One region of the Bacillus sp. JJ1122 genome, then DNA from elsewhere that is predicted to be linked to it. Evidence: riboswitches for the same ligand, from Rfam matches in the RefSeq annotation. Region 1 holds a riboswitch; each other region holds the start of a gene.
What was found. Region 1 has a riboswitch for S-adenosylmethionine ahead of V7201_RS19380 (LLM class flavin-dependent oxidoreductase). Riboswitches for the same ligand answer to the same signal wherever they lie in the genome.

Region 1 (7,393 bases):
ATGGTTTCATTATTCCATTATTGGAACTATTCCAGGAGCAGGAAAACCGGGTGGAAGCGATCGATTAAAGTTAGAATTATAGTGTTCATGGATGGAACATGTAGTACGGGATTTCATTCGTGGCTCGTGCTTCCTGCATTTTTCCTCTTCAGTTTGGAATACTTCTAAGTGGTTAATGTAATATCCATATGTTTTTTAAAAGGCATTTCCTTTTTGGGAATGTCTTTTTTTATGAATAGAGAAGATTTTTCATAGAAAAGCACATAATAAAATAAGTGAAGCGATGCAATAAGAGATCATGGTGCTTCAAGGCTCATCACTTAGTAAAATAACAACAAGGTTGAGGTGCAATAATGGAAGCATTTCCTATTATCCATACAAATTTTTGGGATGCAGTTGTAGCGGTGCCAGTAATCATTTTAGCGACTCAGCTTCTTAAAATCTTAATGCATATCCGTAAACCATTAGTTCCGGCGCTGGCTAATCTAATAGGATTTATCATCTCCATTTTCATTGCTCATCCAAATAATCTTTGGGCAGGTATATTCATGGGGTTTTTCTACGGAAACGCAGCAGTTGGAGTGTATGCCTCTTTAAAGACTCAAATAAAAGCGTTTCGAAATGAAGAATTCTAAAGGGGAATGAGCACGGTCTTTAATGATCTAGCTTCCGAATCTCTCCCTAATAAAGGATATCTTTTGCAAAAAGAAGAATATAGAGAGATACTGACAACGAGTTAGGGAGGGGATTTTACATTGTCAGATTCTAGTTTTAACAGGACCATTCATCCAGTACTTTTTGGAGTCCTTGTTGTAGTAACGACCTTTCTTATGGGATCTTCTTTTACCGTGGGAAAAATCGGCTTAACATATGTATCCCCGTTATTGCTGGTCGGCTTAAGATTCACTTTGGCTGGTTTGATTATGTCAGTGCTGGTCAGGAAAAAACAGCTGCCAGTAAATTTTACTGAGTGGGCAAAGGTATTCATAATTGGTATGTTCCAAACAACTGGTGTAATGGGATGCATTTTTCTAAGCTTACGAACAATAACCGCTGGAGAGTCTTCCATTCTCACTTTTAGCAATCCACTGATTGTTGTCATTATGGGTACAGCGTTTCTGGGAATACGTTACAGATTCATGCAATGGCTAGGTGCGATTATCGGCTTTATTGGCGTTTTTGTCACATTGGGATTTCATCTGCAGCTGACTTCTGGCACGCTCCTTGGGTTAGGTGCAGCAGTATCCTGGTCGATTGCGACGATACTGATCAAACAATGGGGCAGCCAATTTAATGTCTGGGTGTTAACGGCTTATCAGATGCTATTTGGCGGCAGCATTTTATTAATAATGGGAATAACAATTGAAGCACCCAAGCTGTCTATTAATCTAATGTCGGTATCGATTATCTTATGGCTCGCCATTATGGCGTCGATTGTTCAATTTGCGATATGGTTTTACCTAATCAACGAAGGAGACCCTGGAAAGACAAGTGCATTTCTATTCCTTGCACCTTTTTTCGGTGTCCTCACAGGCTGGATGCTTCTTGATGAAGTGGTGAATTGGTATGTCTACGCCGGAGGAACACTCATTTTTATAGGGATCTTCCTTGTTAATTGGACATTTAAAAAATCCAAGGTAAATCAGGATGAAGCATTGGACAAAGAACAAAAGAAAAAAGAAGTCCTTTAGCACACCACCGCGCTGGGGGTCAGACCCCCAGTGCTTTAGAGTGGTAAAGTGGTTCGGGCAATCTAATAAACAGCTCAGCAATGTGAATGAGGTAAAAATTATACATAACATCAAATCTGTGTATTTTCTCATATAATGCTTGAAAAGGAAGTAGGATTATAACTTTTTCTTGTTATTTGAAAAAAATTTTTCAGGGCGTATCTTTTTCTCTCCCTTCATTCGTTTAAGGATCAGAGAGGTTTAAAGGAGTGAACAGAATGCAAACCAAAAAGCGTTTGGAGGCCGTTGATATACAGGAGGAGACAAGGGGAAACAGCGAGATAACTCAGTTTTATCCCCGCCTGCAGCAGTATTGTCAATTCCTGGCTCAAAATGGCTGGGATGGAGATGATCTGTTTCAAGAAACGATCATTAAGGCAATTAAGCACTATGAATCATCCCAAATTAATTCTGCCTTGCTGAAAAAAATTGCTTACCATCACTGGGTGGACACGATTAGAAAGCGGAAGCATGAGGTACCAGGGATTCCAGAAGATTTTTCAGGGCAAGAGGCTGCTTTCAAACAGAACAGCGCGGCAGAAACGGTTGAGCTGTTAATGGAAAAAATGACACCTAAGCAGTCAGTTATTTTCATCCTTAAGGAAGCATTCCGATTTCAATCAGCGGAGATTGCAGGTTTGCTGGGGATGACTGAAATGGCAGTTAAAGGATCGCTGCATCGTGCGAGAAAACGGCTTGAAAAAGAAGGAACTCTTCGTGATGTGGACTCGTTACAGGATGAAGGGGAAGAAAAGCTCCTTTCAAGCCTGTTGAGCGAATCTCTTCAAGCACAAGATCCTGAGGTCCTGTTAGAAAATATACGTGAAATCCCATCTCTTTTTGCTGCTCCAAAAATGGCTATGGTCATGCATTCAAGTTCTGCTCTCTCTTCTTTCAAAATGGCAGCCTAATCAGAAAAGGGAGGAAATATCATGGGTACAATTCCATATGTTATCGAGCAGTCAAACAGGGGAGAAAGGTCTTACGACATTTATTCTCGACTTTTAAAAGACCGCATCATCATGCTTGGTGATGAAATTAATGATCAGGTAGCGAACAGTGTCATCGCTCAGCTGTTATTCCTTGAAGCGGATAATCCTGAAAAGGATATTTCGATTTATATCAACAGTCCTGGAGGTTCAACTTCAGCTGGATTCGCCATCTTTGATACGATGGAATATATCAAGCCTGATATCAGTACGATTTGCATTGGAATGGCAGCCTCATTTGGAGCGATGCTTTTGCTCGCAGGTACAAAGGGAAAGCGATACGCCCTGCCAAACAGTGAAATCATGATTCATCAGCCGCTTGGCGGAGCTAGGGGGCAGGCCACAGAAATCGAAATCTCGGCACGGAGAATTCTCAAGCTTCGTGAGCATATAAACTCCATCATCTCTGATCGAACAGGGCAGCACATTGAAAAAATTGCGAAAGACACGGACCGTGATTATTTCATGAGTGCACAGGAAGCCCTTGAATACGGGATTATTGATAAAATCATCTCGAAATAGTTGCTGAGTCGTATAGCATCCCTGTAAAAAAATGAGCTGTTCAACGGCTCATTTTTTTACATTTAATCTCTAAATCCATTAAAATGGAATTGTAGCCATCAGGATGAGTGTCATACTAGAGATCTTAATAAAACATAATTTGGGAAATCATTGTATAGGAAAATCCTGAGAAGTAACGAACTAGCTTAAAACGGAGGAAAGTGAATGAAAGTAGAGATCAGGCAAGCCGTAGATAGTGACAGAGATATTTTTATCGAGTATGCAGTTAAATTAAGCAACTTCAATCGAAATAACCATTCAAACGAATGTACATACGATAATTATGAAAGCGTTATTAATACAATAAAACAGAATGCATATGAAACATTTAATAGTAGAAATGACGATACGCTAATCTTAATTGCAGAATTAGAAGGAACACCCGTTGGATATGCCTTAGGCAGAATTTTTGAAGAAAATGAAGCAGCAGATAATGGAACAGGCAGGATGGGTCTTTTTGATGAACTATTTTTGGAGGATGCCGCTAGAGGACATGGTCTGGGACAAAGACTATTAGACGAGACGGTAAATTGGATGAAAGATAAAGGGATTAATAGAATTAAATTACATGCCTATTCATGGAATGATCATGCGAAAAAATTATACGCGAGAAATGGTTTTAAGGAATATGCAGTATCCTATGAAACATTTATTTAGAAAGTCAATTGATTTTGATTTGTTATCGTAACGCAAAAAGGTGTCACAAAAAGGGTATTATTTTCTCTTTGTATTGCCAAGAAGTAATACCCTAGTCATTTTCCTTCTTAATGCACCAATGATGCTCTTAAATTACTCATGCCATTTTCCAAATATCCTTTTAAACAAGTTAGCATATAGACCCAACCTTCTTTTTGCTGGATCATTTTATTTACTATTTCAGGATCATCTGCTATCAAACCAGATTCGATCACTTCAACAATGGTACTCGTATCGTCCATCTCTTTCAGTGTGATTGTAACAATTGTTTCTTGATTTTCTGCTCCCCATGAAAACACGATTTTCTTATTTTCTTCGACCTCCAACACATGGACGGAACCTTCTGCATTGTATTCATCATACCTCCAGATTATCGTCTTTCCTGGTTCCATTCTTCCTGTTCCGGATGAAAACCAGAAATTAGCCATCTTTACAGGGTTTACAAATGCTTCATATACCTCATGAGCGGGCTTTGAAATTTTCATTTTTGTAGTAATTTGAGTATCCATAATTATTTTCACTCCTTCTAAATATTTAACATTTTTTTCATTTTACCATTAATATAAGCTTGGAACCTACCATTGCAATAAGATGATCATCGCATGCCTTTTTGAAAACCTATTAAAAGAGTGGCATGGGCAGAGGACTTTATTAAGTCAAAAATTCAGAAGAATAAAAAAAGATTCTGGAACTGTAAATGTGAGACTGTTATAATCGAATTTATATTTTAAAAAATTAGAATTCTCAAAGAACAGCAACATGACGCAAATTCACAGTAAAGGGGAATGTCCATGAATCTCTACGGATCAGAAAAAATTAGAAAAATGACTTCCAGCATCTTTCAGGAGGTGGTAGATCGAAAGCAGGCTGCTGTTTTGAAAGGGAAAGATGTGATCGATCTTAGCATCGGGAGCCCGGATTTCCCGCCACCCTCATTTGTAGTTGATACCCTGGTTGAATATTCGAAGGATCCTGGAAGATACGGGTATACATTGAAAGGGATCAGTGAATTCAATGAGGCAGTTAAGTATTTTTATCAGCAGCGTTATGGTGTTGAACTGGATGATAAAAATGAAGTCCTGCAGCTTATGGGTTCTCAGGATGGACTTGCTCATCTTGCCACAGCGATCATTGATCCAGGTGATTATGTACTTGTGCCGGATCCCGGGTACCCAATCTATGAAGCTAGTGTAACGATTGCTGGCGGGCTCATCCATCCAATGCCACTGCTTGAAGAGAATAAATTTCTCCCTAAACTTAATGAAATTCCAGAAAACGTTTTACATAAGACGAAAATGATGGTTTTAAGCTACCCGGGAAATCCTGTTACTGCGCTTGCTGACCATAGCTTTTTCGAAGAGGTTATCCAGTTTGCCAAGCTGCATAATATCCTGGTTGTGCATGATTTTGCATATTCTGAGCTTATCTATGATGGAAACCCGCAAATCAGTTTCATGTCAGTGCCTGGTGCTAAGGAAGTGGGTGTAGAGTTCAATTCGCTCTCGAAAACGTTTAATATGGCAGGCTGCCGAATTGGCTATGTGGTAGGCAATCCACAAGTCATTGATATCTTGGCTTCTTTTAAATCACATATCGACTATGGGATCTTTTATCCGATCCAGATGGCAGCAGTTGCTGCCTTGACTTCTGATTATTCGTTTCTGCAGGACCAGGTAAGGCAATATGAAGCTCGTAGGGATGCCTTAGTTTCCGGATTAAGAAATAGCGGGTGGCAGGTCGCTAATTCCCCAGCAACGATGTTTGTCTGGGCGAAAATACCTGCCGGATGGAAATCCCGTGATTTTGCTTTCGAATTGATTGAACAGGAAGGAATTGCAGTCGTCCCTGGTGACGCTTTCGGCAAACAAGGCGAGGGCTATGTTCGTATCGCGATGGTACAGCCTCCGGAGAGACTGACAGAAGCAGCAGAGCGTGTGAACCGGTTTATGCTTGAGCACTCCTTATAATATTGTAAAATATTTCGGTATACGAATTGACTTTTATTTAAATTTAGAATATTATCACTTTATTGAACTAAAATTTAATACATATTGTCTTCTTATCAAGAGAGGTGGAGGGAAAGGCCCTGCGAAACCTCGGCAACAGGTTCATTAGAACACTGTGCCAATTCCTGCGAACTTTTTGTTCGAAAGATAAGGAGAGAGTTTTTAACAGCTCTCTTCTTAGTGAAGGGAGCTTTTGTTTTTGAGAGACTTTGTTAAGTCTCTATCTTTTTAAAATAATACCAACTTAACAGGTTGGTAAAGTCGAGATTAAATGAGCATAGGAGAGATTAGGAATGAAGTATGGATTTTGGCTGCCAATTTTTGGCGGATGGTTAAGGAATGTTGAAGACGAAAAGATGCCACCGACTTTTGAATATGCTAAGACGGTGATCAAATCAGCAGAGCAATTGGGTTATTCTACATCATTAATCGCTGAGCTGTACTTAAATGATATTAAAGGACCCGAGCATGATTCACTTGAAGCCTGGACAACAGCTGCCGCACTTGCTTCTGTTACGGAAAAAAAGAAATTATGGCTGCTGTCCGTCCTGGCTTTCACAATCCGGCTATCACTGCAAAGATGGCCGCAAATATAGACCAGATTAGCAACGGACGTTTCACTCTGAATGTCGTTTCTGCCTGGTGGGAAGAAGAAGCACGCCAGTACGGAGGTATTTTCACCGAGCATGATGAGAGATATGAAAGGACCACGGAATTCATCGATGTTTTAAAGGGACTTTGGAGCGGATACAGTTTTTCGTATGAGGGAAAATTTTATCAACTGAAAGATACACAGCTATTTCCAAAACCGGTTCAGCGTCCCAATCCGATTTTAGTACGCGGGCGGAGAAAGCGAGAAGGGAAAACAGACGATTGTTGAGAAATGCGATGCTTATGTGATGCATGGAGGTACGGTTGAGGAAATTCAGCGGAAAATTACCGATATGAAAATTCGCAGAGCTGCTACGGGGAATGCAGAACTGTCAGAGTTCGGAATGGCGGCCTATGTCATTTGCCGGGATACCGAGGAAGAAGCGCTGGGTGAATTGGAGCGAATCACATATGTGAAGGAATCGAGCGCCTACGCAGGATTTAAGGATTTCACGAGCAAATCTCAGCTCGAACAACAGATCCAGCTTCAGGATTATTCCGTTTCCAATCGTGGTTTGCGACCAAACTTGGTGGGCACACCAGAGCAGATTGCAGAACGAATTTTACAGTATGAAGAGGCTGGACTAGGATTGCTTCTTCTCCAATTCTCACCTCAGTTAGAGGAAATGGAGCGTTTCGCGAAAGATGTCATGCCCCTCGTCGAAGAGAAAAGAGAACGATTGACAGTTTGATAAAATCTAGATTTATTGTATCTGTCTGAATGTAAAAGCATTTCGTTTTTGAGTTGAGCTCTCTTTTT
Region 2 (7,393 bases), on a different contig from region 1:
TTACTTGAATTGTATGCAATTTATATTAGAGTTTTACATTATGGTGAATGGAATATAATCTATTCGGCAGTGGTTTACTTTATTTCAATGTACATCCTTTATTTCGTATTAGAATACACGGCTGATAGAAGAGAAACTCAGTAATAAAGAAGCAATTTCTACTTGAACTAACGGGTGCGTTGATCCAGGAAGAATTAGCCACCTTTTTTGTTGAATTTCTTATTGAGCTAAAGGGGCAGCATTCCGTAATAAACTAAAGTTTGTGAACAAATGTACTTAAACTATAGGGTTGCTTAAATTTAAGATGACCATATTACAAAAACAAAATCCTTCTAATAATTTTTAGCAATGTTGCGGGTTAAAATGTACCGTAATTTGCATGCTTATATAAGTATCTATTAGTATGCAAAATGATATGAAAATTCTATAACAAAAAATAAGATTTTTGGCAAAATCTTCTCGCCTCTACATAAAAAAATAGACCAACAAATTTAATTACATTTCGATGGTCTATTTGCCGGACATATATTAAATTTGTGAGTGGTAACAGAACTCGCCACAATAAATTGCTGCTTCTTTTAGTATTATAGGGTATGAATTAATCGATCATTATTTTTCAGCCACTCCGCGATTCGTTCATAACCATTAATAGCATCATTATAGCCGAGCTCGTACAGATGAGTGAGTTTGACTGGATTGCGTTCTGCCCTGCCGATATTCATGCTAATTGATGGCCTTATGACCAGAAGCTCTTCCTTTTCTTCTAGCTCCTCGATAAAGTCGAGAGTCTCGTTGTAAAGTTGATACCGGGTGGTTAAAGCTGAAACCAAACCAGGATAGTGCTTAAAAGCATATCTTGGCACCCATGAGAAGGAGGACTTCTTTTTCCTGTATCCTTTTGGTTTGGTTAAGACAATCACATTTTTTTCAACTTTATCACTTAGTGCTTTCCTGATAGGAATCGGGTCAGCAATCCCACCGTCCATCAGCGTCCTCCCTTGGAATTCAATTGCTGGAGCCATAAAAGGAAGGGTGCTGGAGGCTCTGATCAGCTTGAGAACATCCTCCTGATAGTCATTCTTGTCAAAGTAAACTGGTTCTCCTGTCATGCAATCCGTTGTTCCAATGAGGAACTTGTCTGTTGAGCTATTAAAGGTGGTAAAGTCAAAGGGAACAAGCTCATTAGGAAGCCTGTCAAAAATAAAATCCATTCCGAACAATTCCTTTTTCAGGAACAGGTTACGGTAGGAAATGTATTCGGGATGTCTCACATAATCGATGGTAACCTGTCGATTACGTCCATGCTGCCTCGATACGTAGGACGATCCCTGGCACGCACCAGCCGACACGCCTATAATATACGGAAAGAATAATTCTTTTTCCAAAAAATAATCCAAAACACCGGCAGTATAGACTCCGCGCATGCCACCGCCTTCTAGAACTAGACCACTTTTATACATGCTCAATCCCCCCAAAAAAACAAAATCTCCATTATTTGTATACGAATAGATTGAATAAAGAATAGTCTATCACACATGGATGACCAAAGGGAGAAGAATGCTCAAGAAGAAGCTGGGAAAACAAAAACTCAACAAGATATAATGGGCCGCTATTTTAATCATGCATAAAAATTTCATGGAAATTCAACACCAATAAATTTCTAACAAGAATCAGATTAAGTATGGTATATTTTGGTGTATTAGAAGGGGAGTGAAGGGAATGCTTTTAAAGAAAAAATCAACTTTAGGCGAGAAAAATGGTGTTTCCTATGTAAATGGACAAGTTAGATTCCAAAGTGTTTCCTTAAATGTATACAGTTATTTAGTTGATGGAGTTTTAATTGATACGGGCGCACAATCCTTACATACATTTTTTGAATCATTTATTGATGTAGCGGATTTTGATCAAGTCATGATCACCCATTTTCATGAAGACCATACAGGCTGCGCGGCCTATATTGAGAAAACCAGGAATCTTCCCATTTTTTTAGATGAAAAATCAATTGAGTATTGTGGACAGAAGGCGGATTATCCAATATACCGTCAGCTGTTTTGGGGAAGAAGAAAGCCATTTCATGCTCAAGCAATGCCCAAAACATTCTCATCCAGAAATGCGGGCTGGGATGTGATCGATACCCCTGGACATGCCCATGATCATAAAGCGTTTTTAAACCGGGAAACAGGTCAATTGTTTACAGGGGATTTATTTGTAAGCGAGAAAACAAAAGTCGCATTAGCAGAGGAAAGTATCCCGCAAATTATTCAATCATTAGAAAAGGTAATGATGTATGATTTCCAGGATGTTTTTTGTAATCATGCAGGGTTTGTTGAAAATGGCAGAGAAGCCCTAATACGGAAACTTGATTATTTATTGTCCATACAGCAGCAAGTATTAATCTTACACAAAGAAGGAAATCAAGCAGAGGTAATCTGCGAAAAGCTCTTTCCGAAAAAATACCCAATTTATAAGTTGTCGGGTGGGGAGTGGAATTCACTTCATATTGTCACATCGATATTGAAGGAAAAGGAATACGATTAATCAATCAATAAATTTATATCTAATTCTTTTAAAAGTGACGTATTGTTTTAAAAGAGGGTAACACAGTTTTTATATTATTTATCTTGCTATTTGAAAATATTTGTTTATAATGAATTTTAAGTTTATTATATCTGTATGTTACTAAAGTTGAAAAATAATTACATATAAATTCCTTATCAAGAGAGGCAGAGGGACTGGCCCTATGACGCCCGGCAACCGCTATTTTTAAAATAGAATGGTGCCAAATCCTGCAGAACAATTTTGTTCTGGTAGATGAGGAAGAGTGCTGAATTTTTTACCTCTTCCTTTTTTATGTGGAAGAGGTTTTTTATTTGAGAGAGAAACTAACAAAAAGACGAACGATAACTAATTAATTTAAATTATTGTACGTTTTTAGTTGTTTTTATAATTATAATCAAGTAATCTAGTAACAATATATTTGTAATTGACGAACAATAATCTAGGGGGTACATCATGAAAAAGTTTTTGGCGTTGTTTGCATTATTATCGGTTTTACTCGTAACAGGATGTGGAGCGGAGGAGTCATCTGGGAAAGGTGATTCGGAAGGCAAAGAGAATAAAAAGAGAATCGCTCTTGTTTTACCTGAAAAAATCGGAGTCAACCCTTTCTTCCAGCAAATGGATGAAGGCGCGAAAAAAGCAGCTAAAGAATTTGGGATCGAAGTAAAAACAATTGAATCAACTGACCACTCTGCAATTGAGGAAAACCTTCGTGTTGCGGTTGCAGAAAACTATGACTTGATCATTACTTCATCCTTCGAATCAGAGGATGCGTTGAAGAAGGTGGCGGCTGAGAACCCGGACCGCAAGTTTGCGATTATCGATACAGTGGTTGACCTGCCAAACGTACAAAGCGTCAACTTCCGTGAGTATGAGGCAGCATACCTGCTTGGTGCAGCGGCTGGTCTTTCAACGAAAACGGATAAAGTCGGAATGGTTGCAGCAATGGACATCCCGCTATTGAAAAAATGGACAGTAGCTTTTGAAGAAGGATTAAAGGAAACAAATCCTCATGCAGAATTCCTGGTGAACTATGTCGGAAGCTTTACGGACCCGGCGAAAGCGAAGGAGCTTGCATTCCTTCAGGCTTCAAGAGGAGCAGACTTCATTGCTGGTGCAGCTGCTGTCGGAGACCTTGGTGTGTTTGAAGCAGCGAAAGAAAAAGGCTTCTACACTGCAGGTCAGGACGTTGACCGAACAGACGTCGATCCAGAGCATGTCGTGCTTTCTCAGCTGAAGGGAACTGACGCAGCAGCTTTTGAAACGGTAAAAGCTTTCGCAGAGGGATCCTTTAAGGCTGGAACTGTTGAATATGGACTGAAGGATAAGGGTGTTGGCCTGACTTATGTAACACATGAAAGCAAAACACCTTTGAATGCCTTTATCGGCCAAGAAGTAATCGAAAAGGTCAAAGCTCTTCACGAAGAAATCATTTCAGGTAAAAGAGAAATTAAAAATCCATTAAACAACTAAAAGCAGATGGACGGTTTTCCGGCTTCCAAAACAGGAAGCAGGAGAAGCGTCCCCATGCTTCACTAAAACTAAACATGAAACCGGCTGCGTTTGTAGTCGGTTTCCATTTGTACCGGGGAGGGAAGGCAATGACCTACCGCTTAGAAATGAAACAGATGACCAAGAAATATGGTGATTTCCTTGCCAACGACGGAGTATCCATCAGGCTGAAGAAGGGCGAAGTGCTGGCGATTGTTGGAGAAAATGGGGCTGGTAAAACCACTTTGATGCGCATGCTGTTTGGTCTCGAGCAGCCGACGAGTGGAGAAATTCTACTCGATGGTAGAAATATAAAGATTAACGGGCCTCAGGACGGAATGGCGCATGGTATCGGGATGGTACATCAGCATTTTATGCTCTACCCTGATTTCACGGTTGCAGAGAATATCGTCATCGGACGCGAGCCGGGTAGCCTTGGGTTTTTTAACAGGAATAGAGCGGCTGAGTCAGTCCGGCAGCTGGCGGAAAAACATAGAATTGCCGTAACTCCATCACGTAAAGCGGAAGAATGCTCAGTAGGCGAACAGCAAAGGATCGAAATATTAAAGGTTCTTTATCAGGGGGCCGACATCATCATTCTCGATGAGCCTACCGCCGTTCTGACTCCTTTAGAGGTGGAAGAACTTCTAACTACCATTCGTTTCCTTGCGAGCCAGGGAAAAAGCATCATCCTGATTACCCATAAGCTCCGCGAAGTCATGACTGTTGCGGATAAGATTACCGTTCTTAGGAATGGACGGGTAGCAGGGCAGGTGCAAAAAACGGAAACCACCGTAGATGAGCTGGCACAGCTGATGGTAGGAAGGGAACTCAAGAAACTTGCCGACCGATCAAAGGTAGAAGGGGATGCTCTCCTTGAAGTGAAAGGGTTAACCATCGGGAAAAATGATTCAAAACCAGTGCTTGACAATGTCACCCTCACCTTACATAGAGGAGAAGTACTTGGAATTGCCGGAGTTTCTGGCAATGGACAGTCCGAGTTTATCCAGGCGATTTCCGGATTAAGAAAAGTTGATCAGGGATTGATTCTATTAGATGGAAGGGATGTAACAGGCAAAACGGTTGCCTTTAGACGTGATGCGGGGCTCTCGCACATCCCCGAGGACCGATATTTGTGGGGGGCCGCAAAGGAAGCCACGATTGTAGACACTGGCCTAATGGGTTATTACAAGCAAAAAAAGTTCAAGAAGCGTTCTATTTTAAACAAAAAGGCATTCCGCAGCTATGTCAGTGAATGGATTTCTCGGTTTGAAATCAAGACTTCGTCGATGGATGAAAAAGCAGGGAATCTATCGGGAGGGAATTTGCAGAAGTTAATCGTTGCCCGAGAGCTCGGTTTTGATACAGACTTCCTGATTGCTGCCGAGCCGACGCGCGGTGTGGATATCGGTGCCATGGAATATATCCATGAAGCGATTTTAGCCAAGCGAAATAAAGGGGATGGCATCCTCCTTGTCTCCTCCGAATTATCAGAGATTTTAGCATTATCTGACCGGATAGCAGTCATGTATGAGGGCAAGATTGTGAGTGTGCTTGACCGGAAGGATGCAACAGAAGAAAAGCTGAGCGTGCTTATGGCAGGGGGAAAAGAGAATGAAGCTTCAGAGAAAACTGCAACAGTCGTTTAGAGGATTAGCACAGCCGCTGATTGCCGTATTGATTGGGATCCTCACCGGTGCGATGGCAATCAGTATGATTGGTGAATCAGTACTGGATACCTATAAAGTAATGTGGAATGGCGCGTTCGGGAGTTTTTATTTTGTGACGGCGACCTTCGCACGTGCGACTCCGATTATCTTGATAGGCGTCGGTCTTGCACTCGCCTTCCGTGCTGGCGTCTTCAACATGGGGGCCGAGGGACAGATGGTGTTAGGCGCAATTGCGGCGGCTTTGACCGCACTGTATTTACCTGCTCCCGGTATTGTAAAAATTGTCTTGGCCTTACTTGCTGGAGTTTTGGCAGGCGGGATGTGGGCACTGCTCGCAGCGTGGATGGAAGCGAAGTTCAAGGTGCAGCTGCTGATTTCGACGCTGCTATTGAACTATGTGGCTGTTCTGTTTGCCGGCTATCTTGTAGCAGGACCATTCCAGGATAAAACCGGCTCAGCCGCTCTTGCACAGACACCAATGATTGACCAGTCGGCATGGCTTCCAAAGCTGTTTCCTGGCATGAGCCTTCACTTTGGTTTTATACTGGCGATTGTTTGCGCAGGCATCCTATATTTTATCCTTAAATACACTTCCGCGGGGTATGAGGTGCGTATGCTCGGCCATAACCCTTTCTTCGCTGAATATGGTGGAATCAACAAAACAAAGGTACTCTTTTTCAGCATGTTCTTCAGCGGCGGGATCGCCGGCCTGGCTGGGACTGCAGAGGTCCTCGGCTCACAATACCGCTATGTTGAAGGAGCTTTAACGGTTCCGGGATATGCATGGACAGGATTGATGGCGGCCCTGCTTGCAAACTCGAACCCGCTTGGTACAGCAGCTGCTGCTATCCTTCTTGCGGCTTTGCAAACAGGAGCGATGGGTATGGAGCGTAATACAGAAGTTCCTTTGGAGATTGTCAGTGTCATTCAGGGTGTATTAATCCTATTCATTTCAGCCAAGTTCGCTTTTAACTGGTGGAATATTAGAAAGAAAGCAGGTGCAGCCAATGGATCTGTTTGATTATTCGCTGTTTGTATCCGCCATCCGGATGGTAAGTCCGATTTTACTTGCGGCACTTGGAGGTGCACTATGCGCCAGGGTGGGCATTTTCAACGTAGGGCTAGAAGGGCTCATTCTTGCTGGAGCGTTTTCTGCAATAGCAGGAAATCATTTCAGCGGCAGTGTGCTGGTTGCCGTTCTGTGCGGAATTGCCGGATCTGTCCTCGTTTCACTGCTTTTTGGCATCGTGACGATCAAATTTCAGGCAAACTCGATCGTAGCAGGGATCGCGGTCAATTTCCTGTTGCTCGGTTTAACATCATTTTTACTGAGGGCACTATTTGATGTAAAAGGTGCTTTTTACGATAAGAACATGGAGGGGCTACCCAAATGGGACATTCCATTAATCGAAAACATTCCAGTCATCGGGAAACTAATTTCAGGGCACTCGCCGCTCGTTTACATTGCGTTTTTAGCGGCGATCTTGCTTTACATTTTCTTGTATAAAACGGTTGCGGGCTTCCGTCTTCTTGCAGTCGGCAAGAATCGCTCGGCTTCAATGAGCATGGGGTTAAAGGTAACGGCAATTCAGTATGGAGCAATCCTGATGTGCGGAGTTCTTTGCGGATTAGCGGGAACCCAGCTTTCACTTGGGCAGGTGACGATGTTCACG
Region 3 (7,393 bases), on a different contig from region 1:
CACTCGATGCGAGCATCTCTTCCTGCTTTTCCGCGGCGGTTTACATAAGTTGTAAGTCCAGCAGCCAGAGTATCAACTGCGCCATACTGGATTTTAGCGTTTTGGCCAGCAATTGCTTCTGTCACAATGTTAACTAAGCCGTTCACTTTTCCAGTAGTTGAGATATAGTTTTCAACGTATGTTACAGAACTGTTGTCTTCAGCAACAACAAGAACGTGGTTGAACAGGTTTGCTTCTGCATCATCATGTAGGAAAATCGCCTGGATCGGGTTCTTGATCTGAACGTTTTTAGGAACATATAAGAATGCTCCGCCGTTAACAAATGCTGCATGAAGAGCTGTCAAACGATTTTCATCAGACTTAACAGCAGACATGAAATATTTCTTCAACAAATCGCTGTATTCACGAGCTGCTGTAAAGATATCGGTAAATACTACGCCTTGCTCCTGCATTTCTTTGGAAAGCTGAAGATAAGCAGGCTTATTATTGCGCTGTACATACAGGCTGTTATCCTTTGCTTCCTGGTCAACTAACGCTTTTACTTCTTCAGGAAGTTCTTCGATGGATGAAAAAACATCACTCTTCACAAGAAGTTTTTCAAATTGTGTGAAATTCCATTTATCAATCTTTGTTTTATCCGGTTTTGGCATTGGAAGATCTTCAGCTTTTTCAAGAGATTGAACGCGAAGTTCTGTCAGCCATGCCGGTTCGCTCATTTCTTTTGAGAAGGAAGTAATGTACTCCTGGTCAAAAGGCCATTTCGTTTCCGTCGTCATTATAAATCCCCCCAACGCTTACGCTTCTTGCCCAACTGTTTCGTCTTCGATGCCTAGTTCTTTTTTAATCCAGTCATATCCTTCTGCTTCTAAGCGCTGTGCAAGCTCAGGTCCGCCAGACTTAACGATGCGGCCCTGCATCATAACGTGCACAAAGTCAGGAGTGATATAGTCAAGAAGACGCTGGTAGTGAGTGATGATCAAGCAGCCGAAATCTTCGCCGCGCATTTCGTTGATTCCTTTAGAAACAACCTTCAATGCATCGATATCAAGACCTGAGTCGATTTCATCAAGAATCGCGATTTTTGGTTCAAGCATCATTAACTGAAGGATTTCGTTACGCTTCTTCTCTCCGCCTGAGAAACCTTCATTAAGGTAACGCTGTGCCATATCTAAATCCATTTCAAGGAATTCCATTTGCTTATCCATTTTGCGGATGAATTTCATTAATGAAATTTCATTTCCTTCACCAAGACGGCTGTTTAGTGCAGAACGCAAGAAGTCAGCATTTGTAACACCACTGATTTCACTTGGGTATTGCATAGCAAGGAACAAACCAGCGCGTGCTCTTTCATCTACTTCCATATCAAGAACGTTCTCGTTATCAAGCGTAACTGAACCGCTTGTTACTTCATATTTAGGGTGTCCCATGATGGAAGAAGATAAAGTAGATTTACCTGTACCATTCGGTCCCATGATCGCGTGAATTTCTCCACCCTTAACTTCAAGGTTAACACCTTTTAATATCTCTTTACCTTCAATCTCAACATGAAGGTCCTTAATTGATAATACAGATCCTGCCATAATAATACCTCCGTCAATATAGAAAAGATTTTAAGCCGACTATTGCGGTCTTTAGCTCTATTCTCATTTTATTCTCATTACAATCTTATAACAAATGAAAAGTGTTAGCAACTCTTTAAGAGTAGAAAGAAATTCTTCGAAATTTGGAGAAATCTCTTGATTTTTGGCTCATGCCTCGTGGAGATGAAACGACCGAGCAAATTCATTTGCTCGCAGCGTTTCATCTCCACGAGGCAGCTTTTCAGCGCCAGCTGAAAAGCTTGTGAAGCGTTAACTTCACAAAATGAGCCAAAAATCCACGCTATCTTTTTTATTTCTTTCCACTCCCCCGTCGCCTGTCAGCAAAGCTGACAGGCGACAATTTCACCGCAACTGTACTCAGCCTTATTCTAACAGAACCATTTTCCATACGTGTTTAATAAGCTCAACCACCTACATCATTTTATTTTTACCGTACAAAAGAAAAAAATGTACTAGCAAGCAGAGCTGCACTTCACAAATAATAAAGAAACCAGTGCGATGATCACACTGGTCCCAAAACATTTATTTCTATTATATATAATCCATCTTACGAGTGGACTCTTCGCTCAAGGTCTGCGACCATCCGTTGGCTCTGGATATAGTCTCTTTCACGCTTCTTCTCAACTTCCATCCTTGCATCATGGTTCGTGCTGTAAACCTCATAACTAATTCCATGGGCTCCATGCATCGCTTTTTCCATTTCACTTGTGTAGTTCAGCTTTAGCGTACTAATTTTGAATCATCCCTTCGGTTTTTCGCTTTGACAGCGATTTTTTTGTTAGTGCAATGTTATCACCTTTTGTTTACCACTATCAAAGCGATTAAAACCGTTAATATTTGGATGTGATGGAATATGGAGGCTTATGAGGTTCTGAGCTCTTTCATTCTTACAATCCTTCAATAATCCTCCCGCTAAGAGCTTATCCTGAAATTCGCGTACTTTTTTTCGTTGATATCACTGTGATTTATTGTTTTTAAGTATTTAGTTCAGCCATTGCTTCCTGTACAAGAGTGACTGCCTGACTCATTGCAGCACCCCCGCCAAATGCCGCCGTTACACCAACTGTCTCTAAAATTTGCTCTTCACTCGCTCCCTGGTCAAGGCAGCCTTTTAGATGATAGATAATGCAGTACTCATCCTGAGAATAAAGAGAGATCCCTAATGCGATCAACTGCTTCTCTTTTTGTGAAAGAGTTCCCTCTTGAAAGCAAACTTCTGTAAAAGCATTATAGTGTTTCGCAAGCTCAGGCATTTTTTGTGTAAAAACGCCAAGACCTTGTTTATATTCATGCAATGCAGCTTCTGTAGAGTTGCGTGGTTCGTAATGATGTTCCATCGTATCCACTCCTATCTTATTTTTTCTCGGTTAGTATGTTAGATTTCGGAGTGGGTTATTCAAACGTTGAGTGCTTCATTTGGCAGCTAAAATAAAAAGCGGAAGCGCCTTACTAGACAAGCGACTCGAGGGGCTAGGCGCTGGAGCTGGATTAAGCAAATCCGGCTTGATTTATCCGCACCTTAAGGATTTTATAATTTCCTAAACAAATAAAAAGCAGGCTGGCCGCCTGCTTTTATCTACATTCATTATTCTTTTACCGGTACGACAGCACCTTTATACTTTTCTAGAATGAAATCCTGGATTTCTTTTGAATGAAGGACTTCGACAAGAGCTTTGATCGCTGGTTTGTCTTTATCGCCTTTGCGGACCGCAATGACGTTTACATAAGGTGAATCACTTTCTTCAATTGCGATAGAATCTTTAATTGGATTCAATCCAGCATCGATCGCGTAGTTAGAGTTGATTAGAACTGCATCGCCTTCACCATTGTTAAAGATTTGTGGAAGCAAGGCTGCTTCGTACTCTGTGTCAAAGTTTAGCTTCTTAGGGTTCTCTGCAATATCGTCTGTTGTCGCTTTTACTTTTTCAACGCCTTCTTTAAGAGTGATCAAGCCCTCTTTTTCAAGCATTGTCAAAATACGTCCATGGTCAGCAACTGAGCTGCTCATAATAATGTGAGCTCCCTTTGGAAGGTCATCAAGACTCTTGTACTTCTTAGAGTATACGCCGATAGGTTCGATATGAATTCCGCCTGCTACTTCAAACTTATAGTTATTCTCAGCCATTTGAGCTTCAAGGTAAGGAATGTGCTGGAAGTAGTTTGCATCAAGTTCTTTTGAATCTAAAGCCTGGTTAGGAACGATATAATCGTTGAATGTTTTGATTTCAAGCTCGTAGCCTTTTTCTTTTAAAAGCGGTTTTGCTACTTCAAGGATTTCTGCGTGAGGCACATTTGACGCACCGACAACGATCTTTTTGCTTTCTTCCTTGCCGCCTTCTGTTTTGTTATCAGAAGTACCGCAAGCAGCCAACGTAACGGATAGTGCTAATGTTATGAATACAATAAGCCATTTTTTCATGTGTAAATCTCCCCTTATCTTTTGTCTAATTTTCTAGTGACGATATCGCCAATGAATTGAATCAAAAATACAATGACCAAAATAATAATCGTTGCCATCAAAGTGACATCATTCCTGCTTCGCTGGAAACCTTCCATATACGCCAGGTTTCCTAATCCTCCCGCTCCGATTACCCCTGCCATCGCCGTGTAACTTACGAGTGCTATGGCAGTCACTGTAATACCGGAAACAAGCGCGGGCATTGATTCAGGGAGGAGAACTTTCCAAATGATTGTTGTCGTCTTCGCTCCCATCGATTTTGCTGCCTCGATTACCCCTTTATCAATTTCACGTAAGCCGATTTCAACCATCCTTGCGTAGAATGGTGCAGATCCGATGATCAATGCCGGCAATGCGGCATTTTCTCCAATCATGGTATTCAGGATGAATTTTGTAAAAGGAATCAGCAATACGATTAAGATGATAAATGGAATTGACCGGAAAATATTAACGAAGGCGCTTAAGACTACATTAACTGGTTTATTCTCCCAGATATTACCCTTCGAAGTCAGAAACAGTAACAAGCCAAGGATTGCTCCAAGTATGAATGTTGCAGCCACAGAAATGGCGCTCATATATAGTGTCTCTCCAGTTGCCTCCCACATTCGATCCCAGTTCACATTAGGAAAGAAATTCTCAGCCATTCGAAACCACCTCCACGCCAACTTCCTGCTTCCCGATAAATTCAATGGCACGCTGCAAATCACTTTCTTCGCCATCTAAATGGATAAAGAGGGTTCCGTATGAACCATTTTGCGTCTGCGATATTTTCCCTTGCAAAATATTGACCATGATCGGGAACTCACGTACCAAGTTAGTGATAAGCGGCTGTTCTGCTCCCTCACCTACAAACGTCAACTGGACTACACGGCCATGTGGATAGAGTGAAAGCAAATGGTCTACTGTTTCCTTTGTCTCTTCCGGTTCCGTAACCTGCTGGACGAATCTTTTCGTGATTGGCTGCTGCGGATTTTTAAACACTTCAAGCACCGGGCCTGTTTCGACTATTTTTCCGCCTTCCATCACAGCTACTCTGTGACAAATTTTCCGAATCACATGCATTTCGTGTGTAATCAGGACAATCGTAAGTCCCAGCCTTTTATTGATATCAACAAGCAAATCCAGTATTTGATCTGTTGTTTCCGGATCAAGTGCTGAAGTTGCTTCGTCTCCTAGCAGCACCTTTGGATTATTTGCAAGAGCCCTTGCAATTCCGACCCGTTGTTTTTGTCCGCCGCTCAGCTGGGCTGGATAAGCATCGCCCCTGCCGTCAAGGCCAACCAGTGAAATGAGCTCTTTTACCCGTATGTCTCTTTCCGATTTGGAAACACCGGCAATTTCGAGCGGGAAAGCAATATTTTCCGCCACTGTCCTTGACCAGAGCAAATTGAAATGCTGAAAAATCATGCTTATTTCCTGACGCGCTTTTCTGAGTTGCGCCCCTTTTATCCTGGATACTTCCCTGCCGGCAACGACAACCGAACCTGATGTAGGGATTTCAAGACCATTCAACATGCGGATCAATGTACTTTTACCGGCCCCGCTGTATCCGATGACCCCGTAAATCTCGCCTTCTTTGACTTCAAGACTTACATCATCGACGGCTTTTACTTCTCCCTTTTTCGAAGCATAAATCTTTTTCGCCTTTTTTATTGTGATCAATCGACTCACCCTCTTTACAACCGAATATCTTTTTTAAAACCGTTAAATTGTCCAGCTTTATCAGTCTAGTTTCCCATTCCCTGAGTAAATTAATTCAAACAACTCACAGGGTCCAAAGACCAATTATGTTCGTAAAATAATAAAAGCCTTTCTGCTAATGAGCAGAAAGGCATAATTGTAGGCTGTATCCTTTCTCTCATCTACCAAAGCAAAACGCTTTGAGTGAATTGGCACCATTTCAATAAGCAAGCTTATTGACGGTTGCCGGGTTTCATAGGGCACTTCCCTCCACCTCTCTTGATAAGAGCACGCTATTCATTTTTTTAATCGGTTTTAAGTTACGAGTGTGATTTTATCACGGAATAAAAAAGGGTGTCAATAAAATTATTCTCAAATATCAAATGGAATGTACTGGAAAATACGTTTTATACTTTTGCTGCAGCAGATGGAACACCCGTCGCTTTTTCGATCGCCTGCTCCAAATCTTCTAAGATATCGTCAATGTTTTCAATGCCGACCGATAGTCTGATCAAGTCCTCGGGTACGCCGGCTGCCTTAAGTCCTTCGGCATCAAGCTGTTGATGTGTTGTGCTTGCCGGATGGATAATCAGGCTTTTCGCATCTCCCACGTTGGCAACATGCGACCATAATTTGACTGAATTGATCAGCTTGGCTCCAGCGTCCCTTCCTCCTTCGATGCCGAAAACGACAACTGCCCCGGCACCCTTAGGAAGATATTGATCGGCAAGCTTTTTATCAGGATGGGCATCATGGCCCGGATAAGCAACCCAGGTGACGGCTGGATGTGACTCAAGGAATTCGACGACCTTCAAGGTATTCGCCACATGTTCCTTCATCCTGACATGCAAGGTTTCAATTCCGAGATTGAATTGGAAAGCACTCTGAGCGCTGATTGATGGCCCCAAGTCTCGAAGGAGCTGCACTCGTGCTTTTACAATAAAAGCGGCAGCACCGATTGCTTCGCTGTAGACCAAGTCATGATAGCTAGAATCTGGCTCATTAAATCCAGGGAATTTAGCTGATTTCCAGTCAAAATTTCCGCCGTCAACGATGATACCTCCTAGAACTGTCCCATTTCCAAGAAGCCATTTTGTAGCTGAGTGGACGACAATATCTGCTCCATGCTCGATTGGCCGGCATAAATATGGAGTGGCGAACGTATTGTCAATGATCAGTGGAACTCCTGCCTCATGGGCAATGTCCGCTACTTCAGCAATATCTAAAACCCGAAGGCTTGGGTTTCCAATCGTCTCAGCAAAAACAGCCTTTGTTTTCGGCGTGATCGCTTTTCTGAAATTCTCAGTGTTCTCAGGATCGACAAAATGAACCTTAATCCCATACTTGGGCAAAGTGACGGCAAAAAGATTATAAGTTCCTCCATAGAGATTGGAAGCCGCCACTATTTCATCCCCAGCCTGAGCAATATTCAAGATGGACATTGTAATTGCTGCCATTCCGCTGGAGACTGCCAGCGCGCCGATGCCACCCTCAAGCAAGGCAACTTTTTCCTCGAGAGCCGTTACTGTCGGGTTATGGATCCTGGAATAGATATAGCCCGACTCTTTAAGTGCAAAAAGATCAGCCGCATGGCCTGTATTTTCAAATTGAAAAGCATTGCTAGAATAGATTGGCAACGCTCTGGCCCCTGTAA
Region 4 (7,393 bases), on a different contig from region 1:
AATATAAGCTAGGAACTGCAGATAGTTTCATTGTGAAATCACAAGAAGCTGACAAGCTTGGCGGAGATGTGGTTCGCTTGCAGCAAGTATATAATGGTGTGCCAGTTTGGGGAGCAACACAGGCTGCCAAAGTTGACGAAAATGGCGTACTTCAAGTATTCACAGGGACATTAAGCAAAGAGCTTAGCAGTAAGCTAGTTAAAAAAGCAAACCAAAAATCTCAAAAGCAGGCTGTTGCATTGGCAGAAGCTGATTTAGGCTTCCACCCTGTTTATGAGCAGGATCCAACTGCTGAGTTAGTTGTCTACCCTGGTGCTGATCAAGCTGTTTATGCATACCATGTAACATTAAATTTCTTAAGCCCTGAACCAGGAAACTACCAGTATTTTATCAATGCTGAGACAGGTGAAGTTATCAATAAATACAATGCGATCGACACTGCCGGCAAAACGGATCCTTCTCTTACAGGCTCGAACACAGTCGGTTCTGGAGTCGGAGTTCTAGGCGATACTAAATCACTGAATACTTTACTTTCTAATGGCGCTTATTATCTACAGGACAATACACGCGGTTCCGGTGTATTCACGTATGATGCAAAAAATCGTCAAACAACTCCTGGATCTTTATGGGTGGATGCCGATAACAACCTTAACGCAAAATATGATGGTGCTGCCGTTGATGCACACTACTACGCTGGCAAAACATATGATTATTATAAGAATGTGTTTAACCGCAATTCCTATGACAACAAAGGAGCAGCTTTAAAATCTTCTGTACACTACAGCAGAAATTACAATAATGCTTTCTGGAACGGCGCTCAAATGGTTTATGGTGATGGAGATGGAACCACTTTCGTACCGCTTTCAGGCGGTCTTGATGTTGTAGCACATGAATTGACACACGCTGTAACAGATTTCAGTTCTGATCTCGTTTACCAGAACGAATCAGGCGCATTAAATGAATCAATTTCTGATATCTTTGGTACAATCCTTGAATTCCATACAAATAACAATCCAGATTTTGAGATTGGTGAAGACATCTATACACCTAATACAGCTGGCGATGCTCTTCGTTCAATGAGTGACCCAACTAAATATGGTGATCCTGACCACTATTCCAAGCGTTATACTGGTACATCCGATAATGGTGGAGTTCATACAAACAGCGGCATCATCAACAAAGCTGCTTACCTTCTAAGTCAAGGTGGAACACATTATGGAGTAACAGTTACTGGAGTAGGTACGGACAAGCTAGGTGCAATTTTCTACCGTGCTAACACAGTATACTTCACATCTTCAACTAACTTCAGCCAAGCAAGAGCTGGACTTGTACAGGCTGCAACAGACCTTTATGGTGCTTCTTCTGCTGAAGTAACTTCAGTTAAGAAAGCATTTGATGCAGTTGGTGTAAATTAATAGAGTTTCATTTTGAGAGACTGACTCAAAAAGTTGAGAAACTTCTTTGAGTCAGTTTTTTTATTTTACTAGTTATAGGTTTGGTTGATCGATGACTCTTTCGGACGGTATGACAACCTTTTTTATCTTAGGAGCACTTACTTCCTATTAATATTCTGTTTTGGTTACCTAGTTTTTCATCGTGTTCGTACTTTCATGTCACCAATCGCTCTAATTACAACCACAAGGGGATTTAATATGCTTTTTGATGCCTTCTACGGAGACAAAACACTCTTGAGTGGATCCAATTAGGCGTTAGAATCTGTAGATTCCGCGAAAATTTGTCGAAATCCCGCAACTTTTACCTTGAATTCCGCAAGAAAATGAGTCTATTCCGAAAATTTTTGTCGAAATCCCGCAAACTGGAAAATACCCGCGATTTTTTCCAGCCGACACATAAAAAATTTGACCAGTTTCATCCTAATACCATTTCCTGACACTAATCGCTCTTGTTGGTTACAAGTTTTCATCCTATCAGCATTTTCTGTTCACCATTGGCTCTTGTTTGTTACCAGTTTTCATCCCATTTGAATTTTCAGAGTGTCAATCATCTTTATTCATCATAAAATCAGAAAGAGACCTTAAAGTTTACAAGTCCACGATACTAGCAGGTATTTACACCCGACGATCATTTTATTTTTACTTAGTCATTCCAGTTTTCGCGGATTTCCCCTCCTCCCTTTCAAGAATCTTAATGGTGGGAGAACTGTTATTACACTCCTTCGCTTTAACGCTTTAATTAAATATTGACATTAGGTAATAAAAGATATAATATTTAGAGAAATTTCACAATTAAATAAATTTATTTCTTATCGAGAGAAGCAGAGGGTTCTGGCCCTATGAAGCTTCAGCAACCATCAACGTTTGTTGAAAAGGTGCTAATTCCAGCAAGTTTTTATAACTTGGCAGATAAGGAGAATGGCTCGTATTCATTAAAGTCTTCTTCTTATAGAAGGCTTTTTTATTTTATCTAAAAGAATAAGAACATCAGGAGTGAGATGAATGGTGAAAATCGAGACAAAACTAGCTCAACTTGGAAACAGAAGTGAGACTGCGACTGGTGCAGTCAATCCACCTATTTATTTAACGACAGCCTACCGTCATGAAGGAATTGGCCAGTCCAGTGGATATGACTATGTCCGAACAGGAAATCCTACTAGGGAAATTCTTGAAAAAGCAATCGCAGACCTTGAAGAAGGTGACCGCGGTTTTGCCTGCAGTTCAGGCATGGCTGCTATCTGGACGATCCTTTCCCTCTTTCAGAACGGTGATGAGTGGGTCGTATCTAAGGATTTATATGGCGGAACCTATCGACTTCTGGAGCAAGGATTCAAAAAGTGGGGATTACATTGTACATATGCCGATATGGCGGATTTGGAAGAAGTCGCCTCAGCCATCAATCCAAAAACGAAGGCTCTATTTGTTGAGACACCGACAAATCCTCTGATGGAGCAGGCTGACATTAAGGCAATCGCAAACATCGCAAAAGCAAATGGACTGTTATTGATAGTCGATAATACATTCTATACTCCCCTCTTACAAAAACCGATTACCCTGGGAGCAGATATCGTTATCCATAGTGCCACTAAATATCTGGGAGGTCACAACGATGTATTGGCAGGATTGATCGTTGCTAAAGGCCAGGAATTATGTGATTCGCTTTTCCTTCATCATAATGGAGGCGGCGCTGTGCTCAGTCCCTTTGATTCCTGGCTGCTGATCCGCGGGATGAAGACTTTGTCATTAAGGATGGAGCGTCATGAACGAAATGCAATTCAACTGGTGGATTATTTAAAAGAACATGATGCCGTCACTGATGTCCTTTACCCTGGCAGAGGCGGGATGATTTCTTTCAGAGTGAAATCCTCTTCAATAGTTAATCCGTTTTTACAGAGCTTATCAACCATCACCTTTGCAGAAAGTCTTGGAGGTGTTGAAAGCTTTATCACCTACCCGGCTACACAGACACATGCAGACATCCCAGCTGATATCCGTGAAAAAATCGGAGTTTGCGATCGTCTGCTTCGCTTCTCGGTGGGGATTGAGAATGCTGTTGATTTACTGGCTGATCTAGAAAATGCTTTTAAAAGAGCTGAACAGGAGGCAAAAGTATGACCGACTGTTACACCTTTGATACTAGACTCCTTCATAATAAGCATAAAGTAGACCCAGTTACCGGAGGAGTCAGCGTGCCGATCCAGCATGCCTCCACCTTTCACCAGCATTCTGTAGACCATTTCGGAAAGTACGATTACAGCAGGAGTCTAAATCCCACTAGAGAAGCACTTGAAGAAATCATTGCCGAACTCGAAGGTGGAACTCGAGGCTTTGCCTTTTCTTCTGGTATGGCAGCCATATCGACGGCCTTTCTTCTATTCTCAAAGGGCGACCATATTGTCGTGACGGAGGATGTATATGGCGGATCCTATCGGATGGTGACACAGGTACTCAATCGTTTTGGCATTGAACATACTTTTGTCGATATGACAGATCTTGATGCAGTCAAAAAGGCGATCACGCCAAATACTAGATTACTATATGTAGAAACACCATCTAATCCCTTGCTGAAGGTAACTGACATTCAGGAAATTAGCAAGTTAGCTAAGTTGCATGGAGCATATACGTTTGTCGACAATACCTTCATGACTCCCTATTTACAAAGACCATTGGAGCTTGGAGCGGACCTTGTCCTCCACAGCGCGACGAAATTTTTATCAGGACACAGTGATACCGTGGCCGGTCTGGCTGTTGTTAAAAATGAAGATCTCGGACATAAGCTTTATTCCCTGCAAAACTCGTTTGGAGCAATACTGGGAGTCCAGGATGCCTGGCTGGTAATGAGAGGCATCAAAACATTATCAGTGAGGATGAACCAATCACAAGATAGTGCGGTTAAGATCGCTCAATTCTTGAAAAATGAACCTTCTATCAAAAACGTGTATTATCCTGGTCTATCTGAGCATCCGCAGTATCATGTACAACGCAATCAGGCTGAAGGCCCAGGTGCAGTGCTCTCTTTAGAGCTTGAAAACGCGGAGAAATTAAAAAGGTTCATAGAAAATTTAAACCTGCCAGTATTTGCGGTCAGCCTTGGAGCAGTCGAATCCATCATCTCCTACCCTGCTAAAATGTCTCATGCAGCCATGCCAGAGGAAGAACGAAAAAAACGCGGAATCAGCGAGGGCTTGCTGCGGCTATCGGTTGGACTCGAAAATGCAGATGACTTGATCAAGGACATCGAGCAGGCATTATTATCAGTAAATAAACAATCAGCTTACAAGGAGGGTATCCGATGAGTTTCCTGAAAGTATTGGAAAATGAAATTTTAATAGCTGATGGAGCAATTGGCACCCTTCTTTATTCTTACGGTGCAGGTACCTGTATTGAAGAATTGAATGTTTCTCATCCTGATGACATTGTTCGTATTCATAAGGCTTACATGGATGCAGGTGCAAATCTGATTCAGACAAATACGTACGCAGCAAATTATATAAAACTTGAAAGATATGGCCTCGAGGATCAAGTAAAAGAAATCAACAGTGCGGCTGTCAGGCTTGCCCGCCAGGCAGCAGACAAAAAAGCGTATGTTTTGGGTACGATTGGCGGGAACCGGGGTATAAGACCGTCGGCCATTCCAATTGAGGAAATCAAACGAAGCTTCAGAGAGCAGCTTTATTGTCTGCTTCTCGAAGGCGTCGACGGGATCCTGCTTGAAACTTTTTATGATATGGAAGAAATCGAAACGGTGCTGGCGATTGCCCGCAAAGAAACAGACCTTCCAATCATCGCCCAGGTTTCACTTCAGGAAATAGGCATCATGCAAGATCAGACTCCTCTTCAGGAGGTTTTCAATACTTTAGAAGACATAGGTGCAGACATAGTTGGCCTGAACTGCAGGCTCGGCCCTCATCATATGATTGCAAGCCTTGAGCAGGTAGAGCTGCCAAAGAAGGCATACCTTTCTGCTTATCCTAACGCCGGCCTGCCAGCCTATACTGACGGTCAGTTTCACTATGAGGGAAACCCTGAATATTTCCGAAAGTCAGCCCATAGCTTCCGCGAGCAAGGTGTTCGGCTAATCGGGGGCTGCTGCGGTACGACCCCTGAACATATCAGGGCTATTTCAGAGGAATTAAAAGGTTTGCAGCCTCTTGCTGATAAAAGAGTAGTAGTAAAAGCAGCAAGGGTTGAAGTTAAATCCACTGAAATATTAAGAGCCGCTCCCCCACTTCATCAAATAGTGAAGGAACGGCCCTCTGTGATCGTCGAGCTTGATTCACCACGCAAACTGGATACAACAAGATTTTTTGAAGGGGCCAGGGCTTTAAAAGAAACAGGCATAGATGCTTTGACGCTCGCAGATAATTCGCTGGCTTCTCCAAGAATTTCGAATTCAGCCATTGCCCACTTGGTTAAGGAAAATATCGGCTTGCGTCCGCTTGTGCATTTGACCTGCCGGGATCGTAACATTATTGGACTTCAATCCCATCTGATGGGTCTACATACACTTGGTCTGCATGACGTACTTGCCATCACAGGCGATCCTGCACGTGTTGGTGACTTTCCGGGTGCCTCATCAGTATTTGATCTATCCTCCTTTGAACTGATTGAGATGATCAAACAGTTTAATTCTGGGCTCTCTTACTCAGGTAAGGATCTTGGTCAAAAAGGAGCTTTTTCGGTCGGGGCTGCGTTTAATCCAAATGTCCGCTCATTGGAAAAAGCTGTACTAAGAATGGAGAAGAAAATCCATTGTGGCGCAGATTACTTCATTACTCAACCGGTCTACTCTGAGAAATTGCTTTTGGAAACCTACGAAGCAACAAAGCATCTGGATGTTCCAATTTATATTGGCCTGATGCCGCTTACGAGCAGCAGGAATGCTGAATTCCTTCACAATGAAGTGCCAGGCATAAAGATTTCACAGGAAATCCTTGAAACAATGGCGAAATTTAATAATGAGCCTCTCCTGTCAAAAAAGGAAGGCATTGCGATTACAAAAGGTCTGATCGAGGCTGCAGCAGAACTTTTTAACGGAATCTATTTAATCACCCCTTTTATGAACTATGAGATGAGCGTTGAACTATCACAATACGCCAACGAATACAGCAGCCTTCTACTGAGGAGGAAACAAAATGTCAACTACGTTAACTGAACAGCTGAAGAAAAAGATCCTGATCATGGACGGCGCGATGGGCACTATGCTCCAGCAGGCAAATCTCACTCCTGAAGATTTTGGCGGAGAAGAATTTGATGGATGTAATGAAATCCTTAACCTTACTGCCCCAGGTGTAATTGAAAACATACATCGGGAATACTATGAAGCGGGCGCCGATATTGTCGAGACCAATACTTTTGGAGCCACAAGACTTGTACTTGATGAATATGGATTAGGTGACAAAGCTTATGAAATCAATAAGGCTGCTGCACTACTCGCAAGGAAAGCAGCTGACGAGGCATCCTCATTATCGAAACCTAGATTTGTAGCTGGTTCAATGGGACCCACGACGAAAACACTCAGTGTGACAGGTGGGTCATCATTTGCTGAGATGTCCAGCTCTTACGAAGAACAGGCACTTGGTTTGATCGATGGAAATGTAGATTTGCTGCTCTTAGAAACAAGCCAGGACCTGTTAAATGTAAAAGCAGCCTATTCAGGTATACAGAGAGCATTCAAACAAAGTGGAAAAGAATTGCCCATCATGATTTCCGCAACCATTGAACCGATGGGTACAACGCTTGCCGGCCAATCAATTGAGGCTTTTTATATATCGATACAGCATATGAATCCAATTGCAATCGGACTGAATTGCGCGACAGGACCGGAATTCATGCAGGAACACCTGCGCTCCCTTTCTGCCCTTTCTTCGTCAGCCGTCAGCTGCTACCCGAATGCAGGATTGCCTGATGAAGAAGGACAATATCATGAGACACCGGAA

Region 2: it holds a riboswitch for S-adenosylmethionine, as region 1 does, so the genes downstream of both, V7201_RS21355 (BMP family protein) here and V7201_RS19380 (LLM class flavin-dependent oxidoreductase) in region 1, are expected to answer to the same signal.
Region 3: it holds a riboswitch for S-adenosylmethionine, as region 1 does, so the genes downstream of both, V7201_RS00650 (methionine ABC transporter ATP-binding protein) here and V7201_RS19380 (LLM class flavin-dependent oxidoreductase) in region 1, are expected to answer to the same signal.
Region 4: it holds a riboswitch for S-adenosylmethionine, as region 1 does, so the genes downstream of both, V7201_RS21840 (methionine biosynthesis PLP-dependent protein) here and V7201_RS19380 (LLM class flavin-dependent oxidoreductase) in region 1, are expected to answer to the same signal.

What each region holds. Positions count from the first base shown of each region.
Region 1 covers NZ_JBALQL010000036.1:3,069-10,461, forward strand. Annotated here, with positions in the region: gene V7201_RS19340 (NUDIX hydrolase) at 1-68, shown strand, start outside; gene V7201_RS19345 (hypothetical protein) at 354-635, shown strand; gene V7201_RS19350 (DMT family transporter) at 783-1,691, shown strand; gene V7201_RS19355 (sigma-70 family RNA polymerase sigma factor) at 1,949-2,641, shown strand; gene clpP (ATP-dependent Clp endopeptidase proteolytic subunit ClpP) at 2,663-3,241, shown strand; gene V7201_RS19365 (GNAT family N-acetyltransferase) at 3,446-3,937, shown strand; gene V7201_RS19370 (SRPBCC family protein) at 4,045-4,485, opposite strand; gene V7201_RS19375 (LL-diaminopimelate aminotransferase) at 4,768-5,943, shown strand; SAM riboswitch class I at 6,033-6,136, shown strand; partial or broken gene V7201_RS19380 (LLM class flavin-dependent oxidoreductase) at 6,276-7,325, shown strand.
Region 2 covers NZ_JBALQL010000043.1:41,328-48,720, reverse strand. Annotated here, with positions in the region: gene V7201_RS21370 (CBO0543 family protein) at 1-144, shown strand, start outside; gene V7201_RS21365 (patatin-like phospholipase family protein) at 585-1,460, opposite strand; gene V7201_RS21360 (MBL fold metallo-hydrolase) at 1,720-2,538, shown strand; SAM riboswitch class I at 2,709-2,818, shown strand; gene V7201_RS21355 (BMP family protein) at 3,013-4,032, shown strand; gene V7201_RS21350 (ABC transporter ATP-binding protein) at 4,161-5,699, shown strand; gene V7201_RS21345 (ABC transporter permease) at 5,665-6,741, shown strand; gene V7201_RS21340 (ABC transporter permease) at 6,728-7,393, shown strand, end outside.
Region 3 covers NZ_JBALQL010000001.1:134,270-141,662, reverse strand. Annotated here, with positions in the region: gene sufD (Fe-S cluster assembly protein SufD) at 1-776, opposite strand, end outside; gene sufC (Fe-S cluster assembly ATPase SufC) at 795-1,580, opposite strand; gene V7201_RS00670 (hypothetical protein) at 2,149-2,301, opposite strand; gene V7201_RS00665 (carboxymuconolactone decarboxylase family protein) at 2,576-2,938, opposite strand; gene V7201_RS00660 (MetQ/NlpA family ABC transporter substrate-binding protein) at 3,187-4,020, opposite strand; gene V7201_RS00655 (methionine ABC transporter permease) at 4,035-4,703, opposite strand; gene V7201_RS00650 (methionine ABC transporter ATP-binding protein) at 4,696-5,721, opposite strand; SAM riboswitch class I at 5,915-6,028, opposite strand; gene V7201_RS00645 (O-acetylhomoserine aminocarboxypropyltransferase/cysteine synthase family protein) at 6,147-7,393, opposite strand, start outside.
Region 4 covers NZ_JBALQL010000045.1:54,117-61,509, reverse strand. Annotated here, with positions in the region: gene V7201_RS21845 (M4 family metallopeptidase) at 1-1,415, shown strand, start outside; SAM riboswitch class I at 2,261-2,370, shown strand; gene V7201_RS21840 (methionine biosynthesis PLP-dependent protein) at 2,457-3,569, shown strand; gene metC (cystathionine beta-lyase) at 3,566-4,750, shown strand; gene V7201_RS21830 (bifunctional homocysteine S-methyltransferase/methylenetetrahydrofolate reductase) at 4,747-6,609, shown strand; gene metH (methionine synthase) at 6,590-7,393, shown strand, end outside.